DNA from 3 places in the Echinicola vietnamensis DSM 17526 genome. Region 2 is predicted to be linked to each of the others. Evidence: riboswitches for the same ligand, from Rfam matches in the RefSeq annotation. Region 2 holds a riboswitch; each other region holds the start of a gene.
What was found. A riboswitch is a leader RNA that binds a small molecule or an ion and turns the genes downstream of it on or off. The one in region 2 is predicted to bind S-adenosylmethionine.
Positions count from the first base shown of each region.

Region 1: linked by a shared signal. The riboswitch ahead of ECHVI_RS12045 (hypothetical protein) and the one ahead of metX (homoserine O-acetyltransferase MetX) in region 2 are both predicted to bind S-adenosylmethionine.
Region 3: linked by a shared signal. The riboswitch ahead of ECHVI_RS17705 (homocysteine S-methyltransferase family protein) and the one ahead of metX (homoserine O-acetyltransferase MetX) in region 2 are both predicted to bind S-adenosylmethionine.

Region 1 covers NC_019904.1:2,927,512-2,932,385, reverse strand. The annotation lists gene ECHVI_RS12055 (efflux transporter outer membrane subunit) at 1-1,301, shown strand, start outside; gene ECHVI_RS23665 (hypothetical protein) at 1,389-1,556, opposite strand; gene ECHVI_RS12045 (hypothetical protein) at 2,066-2,557, opposite strand; SAM riboswitch class I at 2,679-2,790, opposite strand; gene ECHVI_RS12040 (arginase) at 3,272-4,222, shown strand; gene argS (arginine--tRNA ligase) at 4,286-4,874, shown strand, end outside.
Region 2 covers NC_019904.1:3,886,210-3,891,083, forward strand. The annotation lists gene ECHVI_RS15990 (homoserine dehydrogenase) at 35-1,261, opposite strand; gene metX (homoserine O-acetyltransferase MetX) at 1,254-2,309, opposite strand; SAM riboswitch class I at 2,534-2,643, opposite strand; gene ECHVI_RS16000 (hypothetical protein) at 2,971-3,993, opposite strand; gene ECHVI_RS23375 (30S ribosomal protein THX) at 4,836-4,874, opposite strand, start outside.
Region 3 covers NC_019904.1:4,321,776-4,326,649, forward strand. The annotation lists gene metH (methionine synthase) at 1-2,478, opposite strand, end outside; gene ECHVI_RS17705 (homocysteine S-methyltransferase family protein) at 2,484-3,527, opposite strand; SAM riboswitch class I at 3,591-3,692, opposite strand; gene ECHVI_RS17710 (hypothetical protein) at 3,787-4,874, opposite strand, start outside.

The DNA of each region.
Region 1 (4,874 bases), 960 kb from region 2:
TGGCGGCTGTAAATTGGAAGGCCTATTTCAAGGATTCTACCTTGGTGAGCCTGATCGATTCTGCCCTATCCAACAACTTTGACATGCAAAAAATGACAAAGGAAATCGACATAGGCTATCAAAATCTACAGCAATCCAAGGCTAACTTTCTGCCTTCCCTGGGTGCTTCTCCCTTTAAATATAACCGTGAATATTATTCGGAATATTATAACAACTATGGTTCCAATAGGGCCAGAAGAAACCATGGGGAAGACATTCCTACTTCACTTTATACTGAGCGGATGGAATACGTATCTTCCCTACAGGCAAGCTGGGAAATTGATATCTGGGGTAAGCTTCGCTGGCAAAAAGAAGCTGCTCGAGCCGATTTTATGAAAACGCAAGAGTTTAAAAAAGCATTACAAACCGCTTTAGTCTCAGAGGTGGCTACGACCTACTTAAACATGCTGATGCTCAAATCCCAGCTCACCGTATCAAGGCGTAACTATGAGTTAAGTAAAAACACACTCAGAATCGTAAAACTTCAGTATGATGCCGGAGAGACCACCTCCCTGGCTGTCCAGCAGACTGAATCCCAAATGCTACGGGCAAAGGCCTTGATACCTGATCTGGAAAGGGATTATGCCATTCAGGAAACGCGACTTAATGAACTCTTGGGAAGGGCTCCCCAAGAGCTGGAGCTGGTCCATCACTTGGAAGATATCGCCTTTGACAGCACTTACCAAACAGGGGTACCGCTGGAACTAATCCAAAACAGGCCGGATATTGCCGCATCGGAATATAACCTGATCATAAGTAACGCCAATGTCGGGGTTACTCAGGCCATGAAATACCCCTCTTTGACCATTAGCGGCGGAGTAGGCCTCAACTCCTATCAAATCGAGCATTTCCTTGACCCTATGGGAGCGGGTTTTGCGCTGCTGAACGGGGCCATTTTCCAACCGATTTTTCAAAATCGCAAGTTAAAAACCAACCATTTAATTGCCCTTAATAAAAGAGAAATTGCGCAATTGGACTTTAAAGAGACCATCATTGGTGCTGTAGGGGAAGTTTCTAATGCCTTGGTAACGATCGAAAAGCTGCAAGAAGCCCATAATATCGTCGAAGACAGGCTTCAAGTCACCAACAAGGGCATTAAGGATGCATTCCTGCTCTTCCAGAGTGGATTTGCGAGTTACTTGGAAATCATCAATGCCCAAGAAGATGCCTTGGAAAACCAAATGGAGCTGGTAAGGTTAAAAACCCAATTGGCCATCGCCAACATCGAACTGTACCGAAGCCTCGGAGGGGGATGGAAATAACGGACCAAATGGGGCTTAGCGGTCATTCGTGGAGAATAATCCAAGGCTAATGCATTTTTACCTTGCCCCTTCCTATGGAACTTTACTTTAGGCAGGATACCATTTAGGGAGCAGGTAGTCACTTGCTCCTTCTTTTTTCACCTTCGTCAAAGGTGGAATAAGTACCAAATGGGCAAAAGCTGCCCTTGACAGGACTTCATCATGGGAAGCCCGCGGCGGGAACTCGGGGTAAAGGGGCAGCATGAAACCTGTCATTCCCATCCTTTACTTTTGTAAACTGCCATTTTCTTAACGGTAAAACCAGGGATACATAATCCGCCACAAAGGTGCCAAGTAAATGCTGTAACCTGCACTCATTGGAAGTTACAATTGAATTGTACCATGGAGCCTTGTTGGGGATCAAGCCGAAAAATTGGGAGCAACCTATTCCTATGGCTTATCATTTTCCTTTCCACTGTTGGTTTCCATTTTGCCACGGATGAACGCTGATAAACACAGATAAGATGCTGGCACCATTGCAAATCTGGGTTCATCCATTTTATCTGTGGCTAATTTAAGGTTTATCAAGGGCCTTGCCCTCAGTAATGATGATAGAATACTGCTAAGGCTTTGGGTATGCTGCTTGGTGATCATGCTATCAGCGTTTCCTCCTTATCTGCACGAACCGTTTCCATACCCCTCAATTGGGCCAACAAAAAAAACACCTCGAAAAATACTTCGGAGGTGTTTTAATATGGTTATTAGTGATGGTTTATTATTGTACCTTAATGGCTCAGTTCATTAAAGAGCAACTTTTCTTCCAAGCGGTGCTTTTCCTGATTGATGAGCACTTTTCGTAGCACTTGTTTGAACCTGATTTCATCGTTGACGATTCTAAAAATCTTCTCCAAGTACTCTTTGGCTACCGCTTCATTCTTCTTGTAAAACTTCAATGTGAAACTTCTGTTTTCATGAATGTTTTCCAAATAGACCTCTTTAGGTTGTCCAGCCAGTACGATTCCCCTGAAGAATGCATAGTGTGCGGCCAAATCCCCTTTGAGGGTGAAGTAGATCGCTTGAAACTGCTTATTGGCCGCTTCAAAGTTGTGAAAGCCAAAAGTACCTTGGCCTTCCAATTGGACAAATTCATTTTCTGAAAGCCACTCATAAGCACTTAAGGACTTTTGGTCCGTGGTTTTGTTCCTGATGACGGACTGAAAGCTGAAGATATGATTGTTTTGAGTGGAAATGCTATGGTTAGAAGCTATTGCTGTCATGGTTTCTTTAGTTAAGATCGTTATTAGTTGATTTTTCTGAGGGTTTGCTACTATCTGCAACAACACCCTTTGGGGGCTTTCATCGGTTTCCGCATTCGCATTGCTTGTCTCATGGTTTTCACATTTATAGGTCCTCAAATGATTTCGGCAGGATTTAGCACCTTTTCTTTGTTGAGAGGGATAGGTTGCTATAGGTTCTTCGAGCCTGTTCTCTCCCCTATTCTTTATAAATCAGCTACCAAGCTTTCGGCGCTTTTCGCTAATAACTGTTTCAAAGGTACGACAATTTTTTACAAAAACTAATTTCCCTATAGAATTTGTAGGGAATTATTTTCTTTCCCCTAATTTCCTCACTTTAACTCCCCTTGAAAAGAGGCCAAACGGTGTATACCTCCGCTCTCTTCACGTATAAATTTACAACACTATCCCACTGAAAACCAATAGATCTAGATACCTTACTATTATCAATAGCCGTTCAAGCTTAACCTTCACTTATTAGTGAAAGTAACGGGTAAAATCAGCGAAAAGAACATCATTATTACCATCATAAACGCATGATCACGTACGGGAAACTGGACGATTTGTCTTATTGTACAAAACCGCCTCACCTTTCACACCTCCCTTCTCCCATAAATGCACATTTTTGACTACTTTTGTGGCAATTGATCCAAATAACTGATTTGCCCAATATAACGAACTAGAGATTTACCCATTATGAGAAACATCAAGCTTGTAGAAGTACGGTCTGAACTTGCCGCAGGCACTAGAGGGGCCAGCTTGGGAATTGACGCGCTAAAGGTGGCGAGCTTGGGTAAAAAATCGGATTTCTTTACCCGGTTTGACCCCATCAATGTGCCAGATGCCAACAATTACCTATGGAAAAACAACCCCTATCCGCATGCCAAGTACATTGACGGGGTGCATGAGGTGCTGGGAAATGTGCACGATACGATAAAAGCACTCCGTGAGGAAAAGAAATTCCCAATTGTCCTGGCGGGGGATCACTCTACCGCTGCAGGGACCATCATGGGAATCAAGGCTGCCAATCCGGAAAAGCGCCTTGGGGTGATATGGATCGACGCCCATGCTGACATCCACAGCCCCTACACGAGTCCTTCAGGGAATATGCACGGCATGCCCTTGGGTATGTGCCTTCAAGAAGACAATCTTGAAAACCGGCAACAGGATCCATCTGCGGAAGAAATCGAATACTGGGAAAAGATCAAAAAAATCGGCGGGGATTTCCCAAAGATCAAGGCGTCGGACATTGTCTACATTGCTGTAAGAGACACGGAAGAACCTGAAAACAAGCTGATCGAAAAGCACGGCATACGTAACTTCACCACCCAAGAAGTCCGTCAAAAGGGAATAACTCAAATTTCGGAAGAGGCTTTGGCCATTTTGAAAGATTGTGAGCAGATTTATATTTCCTTCGATGTAGACAGCATGGACAGTTCCATTTCCGTAGGTACAGGAACACCAGTTCCCGATGGTTTGACGGTGCAAGAAGCCTTAAAATTGAACATGGAATTGATAAAAGACAAAAGAGTTTGCTGTTGGGAAATTGTAGAGGTTAACCCTACGTTGGATTCTGAAAACATCATGGCCCAAAACGCCTTTGAAGTACTGGAATCCACCACCAAATCATTGGTCAGCAACTTTTAGAAGCTAAAAAATATGCAATTGATCCACTAGGGGTCAAAAATGCGATCAAACTTTAACAAAAGCATGACGATTCAAGAACAGATACTGAAAGCCATTAGCGAAGGTTTTTCAAAAGCATTTGATCATCAGGTAACCCCTGAGTCCCTCTCCTTACAACCTACCCGTAAGGAGTTTGAAGGCAATTATACCTTCGTACTTTTTCCATTCCTTAAATACACCAAAATGAAACCCGAGGACAGTGGAGACAAAATCGGGCAATACTTGGTGGAAAACTGCGAGGCCGTAAGTGCTTTTAATGTCGTAAAAGGTTTCTTGAACATTTCTGTCAATGAACAGTCCTGGATGGCTGTTTTCCAAACGCTCTACCAAAACGAGCAGCTCGGCCAGTTGCCCCCAAAAAACCAAAAAGTCATGGTGGAGTTTAGCTCCCCCAACACCAACAAGCCCCTTCATCTGGGTCACCTTAGAAACAATTTCCTAGGTTTTTCGGTTTCGGAAATCCTTGCAGCCAACGGCTATGAGGTCATCAAGGCAAACCTTGTCAACGACCGGGGGATCCACATCTGCAAATCCATGGTGGCCTACCTCCACTTTGGCAATGGCGAAACCCCAACGTCCGGCGGGTTCAAAGGTGACCATTTGGCAGGCAAGT
Region 2 (4,874 bases):
ACATCCTGATGCAAAGCCTTATCGCATTAAGGGATTAACCTAAATGGACATTTTCCAGCTTTTGGATGCTGTCAAGGATGCGTTCTTGACGGACGGAGCCGTTAAGTGCGATTATGGAAACGTTATTGGCTTCTATGGCAGGAAGGTGTTTGATTAGATCTTCTGTAGCGAGCGTGCAGATCGACCAGTACCGTTCTTGGGCCTGATGGATGGTGGCTTGCCCGATCAGTGGGGCCAGCGCATCAGCAGTGTCAGCACTGACGATGACTTCCAAGGATGCGGTGAGCGGTTTTTCGCGCTTGATTTTCGCTCCTTGCAGTTTGTCATAGCTATAGGCGTAGCCTTTTATGGCTTTGGTCAGGTCCGCATAAACGGAAGCGCCCGTGGGCAGACTGCCTGCACCTTTTCCTTGAAAAAACTGCTCACCCAAATTGTGGGAAGTGACTTTTGCTGCATTGTATTCATTTTCTACCAAGAACAATGGATCACTTTCTCCCACCAAAGCGGGGAGGATATACATGCTCAATCCGTCTTGGCTCCTTTGTACCGTGGCGATCAGCTTGATCTTCAGGCCAAGGGACTTGGCCAAGGCCACATCCTCTGCATGAACATGCTGTACCCCAATGGTCAGGATTTCATTTTCAGGAATGTACCTTCCAAAGGCATGGAGGCTAAGGATGGTCAATTTGCTGCTGACATCGCTTCCATTAATGTCCAAGGTAGGATCTGCTTCGGCAAAGCCTTTTTCCTGTGCCAGCTTTACGGCATCCGACAGGCTGAGGTCATCCTGGAACAACCGGGAAAGGATGTAGTTTGACGAACCGTTGAGGATGCCTTGGAGCTTGCTGATGTGATCACCCGCAAAATGGCAATCGAGGCACGTGATGATCGGAATGCCTGCGGCGGCAGAGGCTTCATAGAGAAGACTGCCTCCATAGCTTTTCTCCAATTCCAGTAGCTCAGGAAGGTGGGCGGCAAGCATCTTTTTATTGGCAGAGATGACCTTCTTTCCTGATTTCAACAGGCTGCTGACATAATCATAGGCCTGAATGGGATCAGAGATCAGCTCTATTCCAATGTCATGCGGGGTGTTTAAAATGTCCTTTGGGTCAAAGGATAATTGGAGCGAATGGGGCCTTTCTTTATTCTTATTTTGTACGACAATCGTTTCGGGCAGAAGCGATGGGCGGTCATTTTTAGCGATTTCATAATAGCCTTGTCCGACCACTCCAAAGCCAAACAGTCCAATGCGGTTAGTCATTGTTTTCCAAGTAAAAAGATGTTAGAATATAATTTAATTGTTCGTTTTCTACCAAAAAGGCATCATGTCCATAGATGGAAGAAATCTCTCTGTAGGTGCCGTTAGGGACATTTTTGCTGATAAACTGGGACTCTTCTTTGGTAAACAGCAAATCGGTATTGATGCCGATAGAGAGCACTTTTGCTTTGATTGCTGACAGGGCTTTGGCGGTTCCTCCTCTGCCTCTGCCCAGGTCATGGCTGTCCATGGCTTTGGTGAGTACCCAGTAGGAGAGGGCATTGAAGCGGTTGGAAAGCTTTTGACCTTGGTAGCGCAAATACGAACTTACCCGAAAGTGATCCGTTTTTTCTTCTGTTTCAGCTTGGCTGGCATGAAAGATATCTTGGTGCCGGTAGCTGAGCATTCCGATGGCACGAGCTGCTTCCAAGCCTTTTTTGCCGGCGTCCGGTGAGTTCTGTCCCCAGGTGCTATCGGATTCTATGGCCATTCTTTGGGCTTCATTAAAGCCAATGGTCCACGGGGAAGTCTTGGCATTGGAAGCGACAATGATGGTCTTTTTCACTTGCTCCTGTAGGTTATATGACCATTCCAAGGCGACTTGTCCACCAAGCGAGCCCCCGATGATGGTGTCAATTTGCTGGATACCCAAATGTTGCCGCAACCGGTCAAAGGCCTTGGCCATGTCCCGGGTGGAGAGGTTTGGGAAATCGTAATAATACGGTTTGCCGGTTTTGGGATTATCGCTAAGGGGCTGGGTAGAGCCATAGCAAGATCCTAGCAGGTTAGCACAGACAATAAAATATTTGGTAGGGTCAAAAAACTTGTCTTCTCCCACGAGACCACTCCACCATTCGTGTACATTGGCGTCGCCGGTAAGCGCATGCAAGATCCAGATGACATTGTCTTTTTTAGGCGTCAAATGCCCTTGAGTGGTATAGCTAATCTCAAATCCTGGTAGTGATTCTCCTGATTCGAGATTTAATTCCTCTTCACAGTGGAATGTTTCCTGTGTCATATCGGTAATCAGATACGGTGATGTTAGATTCATTTTACTCTTTGTTTAGCGTTGACTTCGGCCAACTGGGATCATCAAGAATGGGAATAAAAGCAAGTAAAGACGCCCGAAACGGGCAAAATAGGAGGGTGCTTAGTTGCACATGCACATTCGTTGATGCAAGGCACTTTCCCTTTGGATAAAAATTAATTCGATGATGCTTTGTGTGTGAAGTTGTATTGCTGTGTGTATCCTTTTTATAAAATTCATTGTTTAAGAATTTATATTTCCAAATGCGGATATTCACATTCGGCAGGAATTGGCACCTTGGATTTTCCAGGTTGCCAGAGGGTCTACGAGCCTGTCTCTCACCTCTTCTGTATAAATCCTTGTACTTTTAAAAAGTAAAGGATAGCACAAAGTAACAATCCAATTTTTGAATTTGCAAGTATTCGAAAAAGAGTTTTTTAAAAATTAAAGCGATCATAAAACCCTATAAAATCGATAGAGAATACTGTTTTTAGGTTTCTGGCTCAAAGGATATACCGAAAAGCGTAATTAGAAGGGGTGTTGAGCCGAAAGGTATCGAAAGCGTTTTGCAAGGTATAAAAAAAGGTGGCTGAGGACATCAGCACACCTTTAGAAGTAGTAGAGTAAGTAGTTTCTTAATATTGTTTGACCTGCGATCAAATCGCGTATGGATTAGGTGATGGGTTTAATCTTCATAGTAATAAACGGCAGATGCACCTGCTACGTCTTGGCTAAAGGCTGGTGAAGGGTTGCCGTTGGTGGAGAAGTAATCATATACCAATACTCTACCGCCTCCATTTGCTCTTTCGGCGACGAAGATCATTTTGCTGTCTTCGCTGTAGGCCACATCTACTGGATTGCCCAACATGGTGTTGTTACCTTCTATCCGGGCCTGCGCAGCCATAGCAATAGTTCCTCCGTCTGTGGTGCCGTTTAGGGTACTGGTGAAGTCAGTAATGATCACCAAGCCACCGTCACTGTCTGAAGAGGCATCACCAATGTCGGTGAGGACCATCAGGTCATCTTCCATGGAATAGGTCAACCCGTGTGTTCTGCCCAGACCTTCGATGGTCACACGCTTATCGGGGCTGATCATGCCGTCTGTATTGGCCATGAAGTTGTTGAACACTGCCAAGTCAGCGGTTTTGTCCACGACGGCATAGAGCGTATTGCCCTCTAGGTGAATGCCCCAAAGTGCAAAGTCCACTTCATAAGTGTTTTGTAGCGTGAAGCCGTTGTTGGTTTTCTGATAGACATATAAGCTGCTTTGGTTGCCATTTGCCTCTACAGGTGACTCTGCCACGACGACCATATCATTCATGACGGCTATTTCGCGTCCACTGACAAAAGTCCCCGATCCGGATAGTCCCAAAGAAATGGACAGGCCGTTATCCATCTTGGCCGCCATGATATCAGCATAAACATTCAGGGAATTGTCTGATCGAACCAACTGGATGATTTCGTCATTTTTATCATCGTAGTAGATGCCGTCAGCATCCGCTCCTGCTGAAGCAAAGGTACTGCTGCTGACATCGGATGACGAGAAATCCATGACCGTGATCATGCCGCTGGTATTGCTGGAAACAAATAACGATGCCACATCGTTTTCGGGCATGTCCATGTCCTCATCATTGTCACAGGCAAAAAAGCCAAATGCGGGTAGTACAATGAGTGTCGTCTTTAAAATAGTGTTTGTTAAAGTTTTCATAAGATAGTGCGTTGTGATTTATGAAAACTATATACGACCTGGATAGATGAACTGGATCAGCGTAATGGCATCAAAAGTAGATTAAATAGGGAAATATGTGTGTAAAAGTGACGGAACTTTAAATAAACAACCGGACAATTATTCAAAAAGTGATTACTGTGTGGCGGAAAGCGTTTCAGTATTGGGCGCTTATTAGGAGCCTACGCTGCATCCGATATGGGACCTGAAGTGAAGTTCCAACCGTGCCACTGGCACACCTTTGGAAGGTTGAGGAGAGAGCTTAAGTTCCTGCGGATGAATCTGCAGGTTAAAAAATTTATCGTGCCGCAGGCACTTTGCCCCAATTTGTATATTGGAAACCGCAGTAGCCTATTTTGCCGAATGGCGGAATAGGCTGAAGAATGAGAATGAGTTGTTGATTTGGATCGTACAAGCCGTCGCAGCTATCTGCTCATGTATAGTGGTTGGCTTGGTTGAGATTACACCCTGAATATGCGTTGGCAACTGAGCATCTTGCCTAATCCGCCTTTGGCGGAGGGTCATATAGAAGTTGCAGGTGACAACCTGCATCCAAAAATGATTACGGACAAAAGGGTAAGTTCCGTAGGAACGGCAGATATAAATGCAAATAGGAACATTTTTTTTTAAGTCGTTTGTCCTGGGGAGGAAGCCCATCGCTTTAACAGTATGAAATTTTCTTTTAAAAGACCATGTCAAAATTAGCTTCTCGGAAATATTGCTTGATCCCCGCTTGATCCGAAATCGGGTTAGTAGATAGGGACAAAAAAAGTCAGGCCGGGAGTTTTATCCGGCCTGACTTCTAATTTTTAGCAATATAAACCTTACTTGGTGGCTTGCGATTGCTCTTTTTTCGTAGCGAT
Region 3 (4,874 bases), 440 kb from region 2:
GGCATCGAGCAATTCGAACAGGGTAACTTTCTCGGAGTGCTCGGGACAAGCTGGATAGCCCGGTGCAGGCCTAATGCCGGCATATGACTCCTTGATGAGGTCATCATTTTCAAGCTTTTCCTTAGGAGCATAGCCCCAAAGTTCTTTTCGCACTACTTCATGCATGTATTCGGCAGCAGCTTCTGCGAGACGATCACCGATGGCCTTGAACATGATCTCGTTGTAATCATCGCCTTCAGCTTTGAATGCGTCTACCTTTTTGTCCATGTTCAACCCGGCCGTTACCGCAAAACCTCCAAAATAATCCACTTGCTCGGGATGAAGGTAATCGGCCAAAGAACGATTGGGAACGCCCTTACCCTTTTTACCTTGCTGCCGCAAAAAATGGAAAGTGGTCCCCGTTTCATGTAGGTTTTCATCAAGGATAGCCAAGTCGTCGCCACTTCGCTTAACAGGATATAACCCCACCACCGCCTTGGCCTGCAACCAATTCTCATCGATCACCTTGTCCAGCATGGCATTGGCCTCGTCAAATAGCTTTTGCGCCTGGACGCCGACCACTTCGTCCTTTAGGATTTTCGGATATTTACCGGACAGCATCCAAGTACTGAAAAATGGTGTCCAATCAATATAGTTACGTAAGGTTTTAATGTCCAGATCAAGAATCGTCCGACCTAATTTGGCGGGTTTTGTGGGAGCGTAATGATCCCAATCTATCACGACTGGATTGGCTTTTGCCTCCTCATATGTAGCCAATTTCTTGGCTTCTTGCTTGGCTTGATGGGATTCTCGAAGTTCCGCATAGGTAGCCTTGATCTGCTCATGGTACGCGTCTCTAGTGTCTTCGCTGATCGCTTCCCCTGCCACAGGCACCGACTTGGAAGCATCCAGAACATGAACCACCGTGCCGCTGTATACCGGGTCTATCTTCACGGCCGTATGAATTCTACTCGTCGTAGCTCCACCGATCAAAAGCGGAATTTTCAGCCCTTGTCTTTCCATCTCTGAAGCCACATTCACCATTTCATCCAAGGAAGGTGTAATCAATCCGCTCAGCCCGATAATATCCACATCCTGCTTAATGGCTTCATCTATGATCGTCTGCGCATCCACCATCACGCCAAGATCGATAATCTGGTAGCTGTTACAAGCCAATACTACACCAACAATATTCTTTCCGATATCGTGAACATCACCCTTTACCGTAGCCAGCAGCACTTTTTTGATGGAACTCTTTTCTTCGTTAAAGTCAGCATCTCCTGCTTTCGGCATAAAGGGTTCCAAGTAAGCCACCGCTTTTTTCATCACCCGGGCAGATTTTACCACTTGGGGCAAAAACATCTTTCCGGACCCAAAGAGATCCCCCACGACGTTCATGCCATCCATCAACGGCCCTTCGATTACCTTCAAGGGACTTTTTAGATGTTGACGAGCTTCTTCCGCATCACTTTCGATATGGTCGATGATGCCTTTCACCAAGGAATGTTCGATCCTCTTTTCTACTGACTCTGCACGCCAAGCTTCACTGGCCACTTCTTTTTTGCCGCTTGACTTGACGGTCTCTGCAAAATCCAACAACCGTTCGGTAGCATCATCCCTCCTGTCCCAAAGCACATCTTCCACATGCTCCAGCAGGTCCTTTGGAATATCGTCGTACACTTCCAACATGGTGGGATTAACAATTCCCATATCCATACCATGCTGAATGGCATGATATAAAAATGCAGCATGCATGGCCTCACGGACAGGGTTGTTTCCCCTAAACGAAAAGCTGACATTGCTGACGCCTCCGCTGACTTTCGCCCCAGGGAGGTTTTCTTTTATCCATTTTGTGGCTTTGAAGAAATCTATGGCGTTGCTTCGGTGCTCCTCCATTCCGGTAGCTACCGGAAAGATATTGGGATCGAAGATAATATCATTAGGATTAAACTTCACCGTTTCCACAAGGATATCATAGCTCCGTTTGCAAATGTCCACGCGTCGCTGATAAGTGTCCGCTTGGCCATCTTCGTCAAAGGCCATGACCACCACGGCTGCACCAAACTTCTTGATGGTTTTGGCTTGGTGGATAAATTCGTCCTCGCCATTTTTCAAACTGATGGAGTTGACGATTCCCTTTCCTTGGATACATTTTAGCCCCGCTAAAATAATATTCCACTTGGAACTGTCCACCACAATAGGAATCCTACTGATCTCTGGTTCGGAAGCAATCAGGTTAAGGTACTTCACCATGGCTGCCTCACCATCCAGCATCCCTTCATCCATGCAGACATCCAATACTTGTGCTCCGCCCCTCACTTGGTCCAAAGCCACTTCCAAAGCTTCATCAAATTGGCCGTTCAAGATCAAACGGGCAAACTTCTTGGAACCTGTCACATTGGTCCGTTCACCGATATTGACAAAGTTCAACTCCGGTGTAAACACCAATGGTTCCAGCCCGGATAATTTGAGCTGGTTATGTTTAGTCTTCTTATCCATTCCCACTATTCTTCTTCTAATGTATACGCTAGTTTTCTGGGTTTGTATTTTTTACTGACGTCTCCTATCACTCGAATATGCTCAGGAGTGGTCCCACAGCAACCACCCAGGATATTGATCAAGCCATCTTTCAGAAATTCTTCCACCTGATCGGCCATTTCTTGGGCGGTTTGGTCATACTGGCCAAACTCATTGGGCAGCCCGGCATTTGGATAGGCACTGACGTAAAACGGTGCATTTTCTGCCAACACTTTCAGATAAGGTCTTAACTCTTTTGCCCCCAATGCACAATTCAGCCCAATGCTCATCAAAGGTACATGAGAAACTGAAATGAGGAAAGCCTCCGTGGTCTGTCCACTGAGTGTCCTGCCAGAAGCATCCGTAATGGTTCCTGAAATCATGATGGGGATCCCTCCTTCCTCTGGAGAAAGGGGTAGTCCTTTTTCCTCAAAAACCTCTTGGATGGCAAACAATGCCGCTTTGGCATTCAAGGTATCAAATATCGTTTCTACCAAGAGAATATCAACTCCCCCATCCAGTAATCCCCTAACCTGCTCGGCATAGGCCTCGGAGAGCTGATCAAAATTAATGGCACGGTACCCAGGGTCATTGACATCTGGGGAAATCGAAGCCGTCCTGTTTGTAGGCCCGATAGCACCGGCCACAAAGCGGGGCTGATCGGGAGTTTTTTCACTGTATGAAAGGGCCGCTTCCCTGGCGATTCTTGCGGATTCCACATTGAGCTCATAGGCCAATTGCGAAAGATCGTAATCCTCCTGTGCAATGGAAGTACTGCTAAAGGTATTCGTTTCTATGATATCTGCTCCAGCCTCCAAATATGTATCGTGGATGTCCCGAATGATCTTCGGTCTGCTAAGTGACAGTAAATCATTGTTGCCCTTTAGGGCCTTGGGGTGATTGGCCAATTCAGGTGTCCTGAAATCCTCTTCTTCAAGCGTATAACGCTGAATCATGGTACCCATCGCACCATCGAGTATCAAGATCTTTTTGTCTACTTGTTGAAGTAATATGTCGGTTCGTGTATTCATGCCCTCATTAATAGTAAGAAAAGCTGTATCGAGCAAAGAACCGATAGAAAAGCAATAATCTACCGCTCATCTTTTCCTGACAAGCTCAGGATGGGAGTTAGCACCTTGTCTGATCAGGTTGCTAAGACGTCATAGGGCCCTTCCCTCGGTCTTTCTCGATAAGCAATTCCAAAGTTAACATGAATTAGTGGAAAAAAATTACATTCTACCCATTTTATTTTGATAATATCGGTTTCAGTAAGCACTCCGTAAATATCAATCAGGGCCTGATTCCTACTCCCACCTGCAAATAGGGATTGGACATGTATTGAGACATGCTGACTGCTCCTAACTCATAGCTTCCAAGTGGAATTTCTACTCCTCCGTATACCGAAGCCACTAAGGCAACCTTAGATCTTTTGGCAAGGGGGAAAACCCTACTTAAATAAATTTCAGGTTTAGCCATCATTCCACCATTTCGCAATTCACCATCATAGTCCGGAAGATCAATTAAATCAGGAAAATCCAGCTTTCGCTTATGGATCAAGCTGTACCGTACATTACCATAGCCCAAGCCGCCCAACGCGCCCACTTCCCAATTATAAATATCGATCAGTTTGGCACCCAAGTTCCCATATATCCTTAAGCTGCTAAGGCTTTGGTCATAATCTTGATTTGCCTCACCAGACATATTTAGATTATATAAATCTATTCCGTACAGAAACCCTCTGTTTTCCCCTAAAAGCTTTAAACCTAAGTTTTTGGGAATTCCTTTTAGGGGTTTGTAGCCATTATTCTTAAGGTGAGCATTAAGGTCATTTGGCTTGGTAAAGTGCGCACCATAAATTAAGTGTATGCCTAAAGATGCATCCCGGTAGAAATAATTTTTCTCAGGAAGGCTGATGCCAGCACCCAACCGGACAAAAGCACCGCTTTGCAAATTGTCAAATGTCAATCCATTTAAGTTCCAGGAATCTTCGAAGGGATTAAAAGAATAGCCAACTTTGGCGATCATGCTAATGACTTCTTCACTGGGTAAAATATTGAGGTCATAGCCCAGTTCAAAACCAATTTCCGTCAAAAAACCACCCATAAACTGACTGCCCTTGTTGATGTCATTCCTTCTCAGGATAAATCCATGAGCGGGATCGGCCAAAAACTGGTCCAGGTTTTCCCCTTCCCGCTCTTCAAGCATTTCCACATTCAAATAGCCCATGCCGATAGACATGTAATGAATCAGGTGAAATTTCCCTTCTTCGGTAAAGCTATAGCCGAAATTGATAAAAGCCCTAGTCGTACGGTAATCCAACGCATAATCGTAAAATGGCGTCTCCACACCGTTATTTTGATAGAGCTCGGCTCCAATGA